One region of the Kitasatospora sp. NPDC093102 genome, then DNA from elsewhere that is predicted to be linked to it. Evidence: riboswitches for the same ligand, from Rfam matches in the RefSeq annotation. Region 1 holds a riboswitch; the other holds the start of a gene.
The links. Region 1 has a riboswitch for cobalamin ahead of AB0O11_RS34035 (peptidase). Riboswitches for the same ligand answer to the same signal wherever they lie in the genome.
Positions count from the first base shown of each region.

Region 1 (5,553 bases):
ACCACCAAGAACGCCCGCCTGGTGTACCGTAACCAGCTCGCCGCCCCCGGCTGGCCCAGCGCCTCGCCCGTGGCCACGGACTACGAGCGCGGCATCCTCAACGCCTACGCCGCGGGCATCGACCCCGCCCGCGTCGGCCCCGGCCGCAATCTCCTTGCCGACCTCGCCGCCTACTGGCAGAGCGCCGAGCCCGGCTACTACGGCCCGTCCGCCAACTTCAACGGCACGGTCTTCGGCCTGCTCGCCCTCGCCGGCGCCAAGAGCCAGGCCGGCACCCAGCGCTCCCCGCAGAAGCTCATCGACGCCTCCGTCACCGCGGTGCGCGCCAACCAGCACAACGACGGCGGCTGGAACTACAGCAAGGCCGCGGGCGACCCGACGGCGCTCGCCCAGGGCAGCGACATCGACATGACCGGCGCTGCCATGGCCTCCCTGTGCGCAGGCGGCGTGCCCGCCACCGACCCGGCGATCATCGCCGCCAAGAACTTCCTCAAGGGCAAGCTCGCCGCCTCCGGCGCCTTCAACGCCATGTTCGGGGTCAACACCGACTCCAACGGCTGGGCCGTGTCCGGCCTCAACGCCTGCGGCATCAACCCCCAGGGCACCGACTTCACCAGCGGCACCGGCAAGACCCCGGTCGACTTCCTCATCGCCCAGCAGTTCAAGCCCGGCGGCGGCTTCAAGTACCTGCCCACCGACACCAGCCCGTCGCCCTACGCCTCCGTTGACGGCCTGCGCGCCGTCGCCGGCGCCGGGTTCACCGCCACCGCGCCCACCCCGACCACCGTGGGCGAGCCCACCTGGGCCGCCACCACCGACTTCACCGCCGGCACGGCCGCCCGCCTCTCCCTGGTCGTCGACGACGGCACCAACGCGCTCAAGGTCTGCGCCGTCACCCTCACCCCCACCGGCACCACCACGACCCTCGGCGACGTCCTCGACGCGGCGGGCACCGCCACCCCGAGCGGCTGCGTCACCTCCGTCACCCCGTCCACCGGCGGCGGCACCATCACCGCGCTCAACGGCACGGCCAACGGCGGCTCCTCCACTTGGAAGGTCAGCCTGGACGGTGCCACCGCCACCGCCGCCACCCGGGCCACCACCGTCCACCTCGGCGACACCGTCTCGCTGCGCTACGGCAGCTGACCGCACGACGCCGGAGGGGGCGCCGACCCCTCGCTCCGGCGGGAACGATCCACGACGGCCCGGCGGCAGATCCGCCGCCGGGCCACCGGAGACAGGGGGACGGATGGCGATGAGTGTTTCCAGATGGGCGGCAGGCGGCCACGTGGCTCTGGTCGGCACGCTCGCCACGCTGGGCGGGCTGACGCAGAACGGACGCTTCTACCTCGGCGCGATCGCCCTCACACTGCCCACGGGGCTCCTGGCTCTGGCCGCCGTGTACCTCGCACGCGGTCTGTTGACGGGCATCGGCGGGCTGTTCACCGAGACGCGCCTGCCCGATGGCGACGACCCCGCATGGCTGACCACCGCGGACATCGTGGTCAACACGCTGTTGTTCACGGCCGCTGCGGTAGCCACGGTGTTGCTGGTCGAACACTTCGTCCGGCGGCGCCGATTGTCCCGCGGCGCCTGAGCCCCTGCCGCCGGCGCCCTGGCTCCTCCGGAGAGGGGACCGGGGCGCCGGTCGGCCTCCGCGTTTCAGGGCGCGGTGATGCCCGGCTGCGCGCCGGCACCGAAGGACCAGCCCTCGACGTCGCCGGGTGCCGGGTCGTAGCTGCCCGCGCCCAGGCTGCTGTACGACCAGGGGCCGCCGTGCTGGGCGTGCCAGTACGACCAGTAGGCGCTGCCGGTCGGGTTGGTGCAGGTCGTCGGCAGGGCGTTGATGGTGCAGACGAAGCCCGGGTAGCGCGGGTGGAAGGCGTACGAGAATCCGGCGCCGGTCAGCGCGGCCAGGCCACTGGCCGGGTCGCCGAGCGCGCAGCCGGTCTGGATGCCGCCGCCGACGGCGGTGAAGTCGACCACGACGGTGACTCCGGTGGTGCCGGTGCAGGCGGCCGCCTGCGCCTGCGGGGCCTGGACGGCGGAGACGCCGAGCAGTCCGGCGGTGAGGGCCGCCGCGGCGGCGATCGACCCGAGCATACGGCGGGCCGGGCGGACCGCGGTGAGAGTGTCGGTCATCGGTGAAATCCTCCTGGCGTCAGGCTTGTTCAGCGCGCGACCGGGGCCGGGCAGGCCAGGGTCGGGGCGTCGGGGCGGGCCCCGGAAGCGGAGAGGGTGGGCAGCGGGGTGCCCGCGAGGCCGAGGACGGCCTGCGCGGTGGCCCGGGCGCCGCTGCCCACGTTGAAGCCGGACGCGTCGTAGGCGACGGCTCCGCGGACCGCCGGGTCGGCGGAGCAGCCCTGCTGGAACGTGACCAACCGGCTCCAGCCCTTGAGGCCGGCGACGAGGCGCCCGCCGGAGAGCAGCGCCTGGGTGGCCAGGCCGGTGGTGTTGGCGTTGGAGGCGCTCGCCCCGGCGGCCGCGAACCCGCCGTCGGTGTTCTGGTGGGCGGTGAGCCGGCCCAGGCCCGTGTTCGCCTTGGCGGCGCGACCGGTGGCGGCGAGGGCCTGGACGGCGAGTGCGGTGGCGTCGGGGTCACTGGTGCAGATGGCCTGGCTGAAGGAGACCGGGAAGCCGCCGTCCGCGCACTGGCTGTCCGCGAGGAAGTCGACAGCCGCCGCCGGAGCGTCACCGGGTGTGCGGTGCAGGGCGATCACGGCGAGGGACTGGCCGAAGGCGTTGCTGTAGTCGCCCCACTGGGAGCGGTCGGAGAAACGGCCCTCGGCGGTCTGCAGCGAGCGCAGGCGGGCCGGCAGGTCGACGCCGCCGAAGGCCGTCGGGTTCCCACCGCGGACCTCGACGGCGAGCAGCAGCTTGGCGGTCGCGCCCGCGTAGGCCTCGGTGGTGCCGTCGCCGAGGTAGCCACTGATGATCTCGGGCTTCGCCAGCCAGGCGGTGGCCTTCGCGGCGGACTCGTCGGAGCTGTGCGAGGCGGCGAAGGCCAGCACGGCGTCCACGGTCAGGCCCTGGTCGGGGTAGGCGGTCCCGTTGAAGACGGACTCGAAGTGGTCGCCGTCCACGAGTTGGCGGGCCAGCCAGCCGCTTGCGGCGGCGTCGGGACGAACCGTCGGGGACGAGGTCGCGGCGGCGGGCGCGGCGTGGGCGGCGGTGGCCGCCGGGAGCGCGGTGGCGAGTGCGAGGGCGGGTATCGCGAGCAGACCGAGAGTGCGGCGGAGCGCGGGCATGGGTGCCTTTCCGGGCCTGGACGCAGGGGCCCGGAGGACGTCGGCGACACGCCGGGCAGCCCTCGGAGCTCCGGCCCGCAGACCACGACGGGAGGAGGGGACGACACACCTCCGCCGACGGGTAATCGGGCTCGCCGCCGACGTGGAGCCGGAGGCCTACCGTTGCGGGTCAGCGCCGGATTCGGACCGGACTTCCCCCATCGGCGGAGTCACTACTTGACGGCCCATCATGGCGAAACGGAAAAGATCCGGTCAAGGGTTCGTGCGTCACATCACGGTGGTCCATACCCGGCTTCGCGACGCACTCCTCCTGGCTGCCGGCGTGATCAGGGTGTCTCGGACGGCAGAATGCCTCCTATGCGGCACATCTTCGTCATCGGCATCGGCGCGGGCGACCCCGACCACCTCACCCTGCAGGCGGTCAAGGCACTCGCCCGCACGGATGTCTTCTTCATCCTCGACAAGAGCGAGGAACGGCAGGACCTGATCCGGCTGCGTCGCCGGATCCTGGCCGAGCACGGGCGGCCCGGGCACCGGCTCGTCGAAGCACCGGACGCGGAGCGGGACCGCACCACCCCGGCATACGCGACCGCCGTGGACGACTGGCGTGTCCGCCGCGCCGACCTGGTCGAGCAGTTGGCCGTCGAGCACCTCGGTGAGGGCGAGACGGGCGCGTTCCTGGCCTGGGGGGATCCGAGCCTCTACGACAGTGTGATCGCCGTGGTGGACGACGTACGAGCCCGTGGCACGGTCGCGTTCGACTACGAGGTGATCCCGGGCATCAGCAGTGTGTCCGCGCTAGCCGCCCGCCACCGCACCACGCTGACCCGGGTCGGCCGCCCGGTGCAGATCACCACCGGCCGCCGCCTGGCCGAGGGCTTTCCCGAGGACGTGGACGACGTGGTGGTGATGCTCGACGGCCGGGCCGCCTTCAGCGGGATCGACCCCGAGGGGCTGGAGATCCACTACGGCGCCTACCTCGGCACTCCCGACGAGATCCTGGTCGCCGGCCCGCTGGCCGAAGCCGCCCCGCGGATCCGCGAGCTGCGCGAGGCGGCGCGCGAGCGCAAGGGCTGGATCATGGACACCTACCTGCTGCGGCGGTCGGCTGACTGACCGGCGTGCGCCGCCCCGGGCGAGGGGCGGCACACGCGCGAACCGTCAGCGGTGGGCGAAGGACGGCGGTCGCTTCTCGGCGAAGGCCGCCATGCCCTCCTTCTGGTCGGCCGTCGCGAACGTCGCGTGGAACAGCCGCCGTTCGAACCGGACGCCCTCGGCCAGGATGGTCTCGAAGGCGCGGTTGACGCTCTCCTTCATCATGACCGCCGCCGGAGCGGACATCGCCGCGACCGTCTCGGCGGTGGTCAGCGCCTCGGACAACAGCTGGTCCGCCGGGACGATCCGGGAGACCAGTCCGGCCCGCTCGGCCTCCTCGGCGCCCATCATCCGGCCGGTCAGGCACAGTTCCATGGCCTTCGCCTTGCCGACCGCCCGGGTCAGCCGCTGCGAGCCGCCGATGCCCGGGATGACACCGAGCTTGATCTCCGGCTGCCCGAACTTCGCGGTGTCCGCCGCCGGCAGGACGTCGCACAGCATCGCCAGCTCGCAGCCCCCGCCCAGCGCGTAGCCGGCGACCGCCGCGACGACCAGCTTGCGCAGCGCGGCGAAGCGGTCCCAGGCGGCGAACCAGTCGCCGAGGTAGGCGTCGACGAAGTCGAGGGACTGCATCTCCTTGATGTCGGCGCCGGCCGCGAAGGCCTTCTCCGAGCCGGTGATCACCAGACAGCCGATCTCCGGGTCCCGGTCGAAGGCGGTCGCGGCGGCGACGACTTCGGTCATCAGGAGGGTGTTGAGCGCGTTGAGCGCCTTCGGTCGGTCGAGCGTGATGAGCCCGACCCGGCCCGTGCGCTCGACCAGGATCGTCTCGTAACCGGTCACTTGCCGTCCTTCCCGAGGGTGGTGATGATCGCGGAGAAGTCCAGGCCAGTGCTGCCGGCTGCCGCGAAGTCCGCGTACAACTGCGCGGCCTTGCGCCCGAGTTCGGCGGGCAGGCCGGCAATCTCGGCGGCCCCGGCGGCGAGGCCGAGGTCCTTGGCCATCAGGGCGGCGGCGAACCCGGCCGCGTACTCGCGGTTGGCCGGGCTGGTCGGGACCGGGCCGGGGACGGGGCAGTTGGTGGTGAGTGCCCAGCACTGGCCGGAGGCGGTGGAGGCGACGTCGTAGAGCGCCTGGTGGCTGAGCCCGAGGCTCTCCCCGAGGACGAAGGCCTCGCTGACCGCGATCATCGAGATGCCGAGGATCATGT
Region 1 covers NZ_JBFBFA010000048.1:19,677-25,229, reverse strand. The annotation lists gene AB0O11_RS34050 (hypothetical protein) at 1-1,146, shown strand, start outside; gene AB0O11_RS34045 (hypothetical protein) at 1,289-1,597, shown strand; gene AB0O11_RS34040 (flagellar hook-length control protein FliK) at 1,663-2,142, opposite strand; gene AB0O11_RS34035 (peptidase) at 2,172-3,248, opposite strand; cobalamin riboswitch at 3,347-3,468, opposite strand; gene cobF (precorrin-6A synthase (deacetylating)) at 3,606-4,364, shown strand; gene AB0O11_RS34025 (enoyl-CoA hydratase) at 4,410-5,186, opposite strand; gene mmsB (3-hydroxyisobutyrate dehydrogenase) at 5,183-5,553, opposite strand, start outside.

Region 2 (5,553 bases), on a different contig from region 1:
ACGCCCTGGCCCTCGTCGAAGCCGTAGTGCCAGCCGGCGAAGACCAGGTCGGCCTTGGCGTCCAGCGCGATCTCCTTGGTGATCCGCTGCTTGGAGAGCCACGCCGTCTGCTGGTAGCCGTCCTTCCAGGCGACCTTGTCGATCCGCCCCTTGTCGTCGGGCATCACGTAGCCGGCCATCCGGTCGGCGAGGCCGAGCGAGAGCATCAGCTCGGTGATGCCGACGTCGTTGGTCACCGCCCGGGCGGGCTTCCGGTCGAAGGTGAGCTGGTCGCCGCAGTTGCGCACGGTCACCGGGTAGTGGGCGGAGGCGGTGGCGGCCTCCTCCGGGGCGATCTCGGCGCCGCAGGCGGTGAGTCCGAGGGCGAGCAGGGCAGTGGTGGCAACGGCCTTGGTGCGCACGGTGGTTCCTCTGGAAGGGGTGGGATCAGGCGGGGTGGTCGAGGCGGTCGAACAGCAGCTGGAGGGCGCCCGTCCCCGGGTGCCGCACCGGGGTGCCCCGGACGCCGAACACCTCGGCCAGCAGGGTGGGGCGGAGCACCTCGCCGGGTGGACCGGAGGCGACGATCCGGCCGGCCCGCAGCACGTACAGCAGGTCGCAGTGGCTCGCCGCCAGATTGAGGTCGTGCAGCGCGGTGAGCACCGTCGGACCGGCCTCGCGGGCGAGCGCCAGCACCTCCAACTGGTGCGCGATGTCGAGGTGGTTGGTGGGTTCGTCCAGCACCAGCAGGCGCGGCTCCTGGACCAGCGCGCGGGCGAACAGCACCCGCTGCTTCTCGCCCCCGGACAGGCTCAGGAAGCCCCGCTCGGCGAGGTGCCCGGCCCGGACCTTGCGCAGCGCCTCGGCGCAGCGCTCCCCGTCCCCCTCGGCCGGGGCGCCGAAGCCGCGGCGGTGCGGCAGCCGGCCCATGGCGACCACCTCGGCCACCGTGAAGTCGAACTCGGCGGAGTGCTCCTGGGTCAGCGCGGCCACCCGGCGGGCCGTCTCGCGGGCGGTGAGGGCGTGCAGGTCGTCGCCGGCCAGCCGGACCACGCCGCCGGCCGGCTTCAGCACCCGGTAGACGCAGCGCAGCAGGGTCGACTTGCCGCTGCCGTTCGGGCCGACCAGCCCGACCACCTGCCCGGCGGCGGCTGCCAGGCTCACCTCGTGGACCAGCCGGGTGCCGGCCAGCTCCACCGAGACGGCGTCGACGGCGAGGTCCTGGGCCTGCGCCGGTCCGGTCGCACCGGTCATGCCGGCCGCCTCGGTCACGCCGGTCATCGGGTGCCTCCGAAGGCCTGGCCGCGGCGGCGCATCATCACCAGGAAGGCGGGCACGCCGAGCACCGCGGTGAACACCCCGACAGGCAGTTCGGCGGGTGCCAGCAGGGTGCGCGAGGCGATGTCCACCCAGACCAGCAGCAGCGCCCCGGCGAGCGGCGCGATCACCAGCACCCGGCGGTGCCCCGCGCCGACCAGCATCCGCGCCAGGTGCGGCACCAGCAGCCCGACGAAGCCGATCGCCCCGCTGACCGCGACCACGGTGCCGGTGACGGCGGCGGTCACCACGAACAGCTCACGGCGCAGCCGGTCCGGGTCCACGCCGAGCGAGGCGGAGGTCTCGTCGCCCATGGCGAGCGCGTCCAGCCGCCCGGCGGCGCAGGTCAGGTGGACGAGGCCGGCCAGCACCGTGACGGCGGCGATCGGCACCTTGCCCCAGGTGGCGCCGCCGAGGCTGCCGAGCAGCCACATCATGGCGTCCCGGGCGGCCTCGCCGCGGTCGGCGGCGAAGACCATCAGGGTGGTGGTGGCGGAGAAGCCGTAGGACAGGGCGGTGCCGGTGAGCACCAGGCGCAGCGGGGTGAGCCCGTACGCGGTGCGGGCGGCGAGGTAGACCAGCGTCATGGCGGCCAGTGCGGAGCCGAAGGCGGAGGCGGAGACCGCCCACACCCCGAGCGAGGCGAAGGCGCCGAACAGCAGCACGGCGTTGGCGCCGACGGCCGCGCCGGAGGAGATGCCGAGCACGAAGGGGTCGGCCAGCGCGTTGCGCACCAGCGCCTGGACGGCGACCCCGCAGGCGGCGAGACCGGCGCCGACCACGGCGGCCAGCACGGTGCGCGGCAGCCGGATCTCCCAGACGATCGCGTACGCGGCCGCCTCGCCGGCGTCCAGCCGGCCGCCCGTCAGCCCGGCGCCCAGCAGTCGCAGCACGCGGGGCAGGCCGAGCCCGGAGGAGCCGAGGGCGACCCCGCAGACCAGCGAGAGCAGCAGCGCGGCGGCGAGGCCGGCGGCGAGCGGGACGACGGGTATTCGACGAGCGGGCGGGCCGACTGCACGGTTCACGGGTGCGCCTTGCCTCGGGCCGCGGGTGCGCCGGGGCGGGCGCGGGCCGGAGGCGTGCCGGGGCGCCGTTCCCCTCGCAGTCCGCGGCGAGTTGTCGGGAGGTCGGCGACCGAGGGCGATCGGGCTGGCGCGGTCGTACGGGCTGGTACGGGCCGTGCTCACCGTTGCGGGTCAGCGCCGGATTCACACCGGACTTCCCCCTCGGACGCCCTGGCAGCATAACAGCCGCTCAGGGCAGGCAACCCTTACCGCGTCGGACCGGACGTGAACGCACGACCGCCCCCGTCCGGCGGTGCGGACGGGGGCGGCCGGGTGGCGACGCGTCAGGCTCAGGCCTGCTTGGTCTCCCAGAAGATCTTGTCGACCTCGGCGATCAGGTCCAGCAGGGCCTGGCCGGTGGCCGGGTCGGTGGACGCCTTGGCGGCCGAGGCGGCCTTCAGGGTGTCGTTGATCAGCTGGTGCAGCTGCGGGTACTTCTCGAAGTGCGGGGCCTTGAAGTAGTCGCTCCACAGCACCGAGATGTGGTGCTTGACGGCCTCGGCGCGCTGCTCCTTGATGATGATGGCGCGGGCGCGGAAGTGCGGGTCCTCGTTGGCCTGGTACTTCTCCTGGGTGGCCTTGACCGACTCGGCCTCGAGCTTGGCCTGCGCCGGGTCGTACACGCCGCAGGGCAGGTCGCAGTGGGCGTGGGCGGTGGCGCGCGGTGCAAACAGACGAGAGAACATGGGAGTCCTTCCTTAGATCGTCTTCCCGCGCCCGAGATTACCCTTCCGCCCTCCCGGTTTCGCGGTCGGGCGGCGGGCCTAGGGCAAAAGACGGACCCGGAAACGGGGTATTCCGGACATCGAGCAGGTGGCGGTCCGTGCGGCAGACTGGGGGCGGGCGGATCGGGAGGAGGAGTCGTGGCGCGGAGCACGCGGCCGGAGGGCGCCGGAGCCGGGAGGCAGGGCCGGGACGGTGGCGCGCTGCCGTTCGGGCTGGTCGACGTGGCGGGGCCGTCGATGGTCCCGACCCTGCGCGAGGGCGACCAGCTGCTGGTCCGCTACGGCGCGCCGATCCGGCCGGGCGCGGTGGTGGTCTTCCGCCACCCGTTCCAGCAGGACCTGCTGGTGGTGAAGCGGGCCGCCGAGCGCCGGGCCAAGGGCTGGTGGCTGCTCTCCGACAACCGCCCGGTGGACAGCGACAGCCGCAGCTACGGCGCCGTCCCGGACGAGCTGGTGCTCGGCCGGGCGCTGCTGCGGCTGCGCCCGAGCCCGGCCTGGCTGGCGCCGGGGCGACGGCTGGAGCGGCTGCTGCTCGCCCCGCGGCTGGCCCGGGTGCCGGGCCTGGCCCGTCGGCTCGGCGTCTGGGTGGAAGAGGTCTAGGGCGCGTTCCCGGCTAGGCGCGGGCCGCGGCTTCCGCCTCCTGGCGCTTGCGGGCCCGGTAGGCGGCCACGTTGGCGCGGGTCGCGCAGCGGTCCGAGCAGTAGCGGCGGGAGCGGTTGGTCGAGGTGTCCAGGTAGGCGTTGCGGCAGGGCGCGGCCTGGCAGATGCCGAGCCGGTCGGCGCCCAGCTCGGTCAGGTGGACGGCCAGGCCCATGCAGGCGACGGCGCTGAAGTGCGCGGTGGCGGTGGGCGAGTTGTCGGCCAGGTGCAGGTGCCAGCGCGGCCGCCCGGCGTCGTCCAGGTGGTCGTGCCCGGAGATCAGCGGGCTGACGGGGTACTCCATCAGCAGGCTGTTCAGCAGGTCGACGCCGCGGACCTCGTCGCCGTCGGCGGCGGCCTCGAAGACCCCGCGCAGCCGGGTCCGCACCGCCCGCAGCCGGGGCAGGTCGGACTCGTCGGCGAGGGCGGCGGCCCGCGAGGAGTCGGAGAACAGGCCGCGCACCGCCTCCACGGAGGTCAGCGTGTCGGTGCCGCGCTCGGGCTCCTCGGTGTTCACCAGCCGAACGGCGAGATCGGCGTAGGCGGCGAGCTCCACAGGGGTCCTTCCAGGATTTGGTAACGGGCTGACTCCCTCCAGCCTATTACCTGTGCGGGGGCTCCGACCTGTTGCCCGGGTCGGGAAAGTGTCGGCGCCCGGCAGGACGGGCCTGCCGGGCGCCGACGGTACGGGCTCAGAGCACCTTGGACAGGAAGGCCCTGGTGCGCTCGTGCTGGGGGTCGGTGAGCACCTCGCGGGGGTTGCCGGACTCGACCACCACCCCGCCGTCCATGAACACCAGCGCGTCGCCGACCTCGCGGGCGAAGCCCATCTCGTGGGTGACGACCACCATGGTCATGCCCTCCTCTGCGAGGCCGCGCATGACGTCGAGGACGTCGCCGACCAGCTCCGGGTCGAGCGCGGAGGTGGGCTCGTCGAAGAGCATCAGCTTGGGCTTCATGGCCAGCGCGCGGGCGATCGCCACGCGCTGCTGCTGGCCGCCGGAGAGCTGCGAGGGGTAGTTCCCCGCCTTGTCGGCGAGGCCGACCCGCTCCAGCAGGGCCATCCCGCGCTCGCGGGCGTCGGCCTTGCCCTCGCCCTTGACCTGGACCGGCGCCTCCATGATGTTCTCGATGGCGGTCATGTGCGGGAACAGGTTGAAGCGCTGGAAGACCATGCCGATGTCGCGCCGCTTGAGGGCGACCTCGCGGTCCTTGAGCTCGTGGAGCCTGTCGCCCTTCTGCCGGTAGCCGACCAGCTCGCCGTCCACCCAGAGGCGGCCGCCGTTGATCTTCTCCAGGTGGTTGATGCACCGCAGGAAGGTGGACTTGCCGGAGCCGGACGGGCCGATCAGGCAGAACACCTCGCCCTGCTTGACCTCCAGGTCGATGCCCTTGAGCACCTCGACCAGGCCGTAGGACTTGTGCACGTTCTCGGCGCGGACCATCGGCTCGGCGGACGCGGCGGCGCCGGCGGGGGTCTTGGTCAGATCGGTCATACGTGACCACCTCCCTCAAGCCCCGGGACGACGTCGGCGTTCGCCTTGGGGGCGGGCTTCCCGGCGAACAGGCCCCGCAGCCGCTGCAGCGGGGTGGGCGGGAGGGTGCGGTTGGAGCCTCGGGCGTAGTGGCGCTCGATGTAGTACTGACCGATGGTCAGCACCGAGGTGAAGAACAGGTACCAGATGCTGACCACGATCAGCAGCGGGATGTTCTGGTAGTTCCGGGAGTAGATGACCTGGCCGGCCCGGAAGATCTCCTCCAGGGAGATCACGGAGACCAGCGAGGTGGTCTTGAGCATCGAGATGGTCTCGTTGCCGGTCGGCGGGATG
Region 2 covers NZ_JBFBFA010000003.1:259,518-265,070, forward strand. The annotation lists gene AB0O11_RS06845 (ABC transporter substrate-binding protein) at 1-401, opposite strand, end outside; gene AB0O11_RS06850 (ABC transporter ATP-binding protein) at 427-1,233, opposite strand; gene AB0O11_RS06855 (iron ABC transporter permease) at 1,257-2,321, opposite strand; cobalamin riboswitch at 2,444-2,583, opposite strand; gene sodN (superoxide dismutase, Ni) at 2,651-3,046, opposite strand; gene sodX (nickel-type superoxide dismutase maturation protease) at 3,323-3,685, shown strand; gene AB0O11_RS06870 (CGNR zinc finger domain-containing protein) at 3,699-4,280, opposite strand; gene AB0O11_RS06875 (amino acid ABC transporter ATP-binding protein) at 4,417-5,169, opposite strand; gene AB0O11_RS06880 (amino acid ABC transporter permease) at 5,217-5,553, opposite strand, start outside.
Region 2: linked by a shared signal. The riboswitch ahead of AB0O11_RS06855 (iron ABC transporter permease) and the one ahead of AB0O11_RS34035 (peptidase) in region 1 are both predicted to bind cobalamin.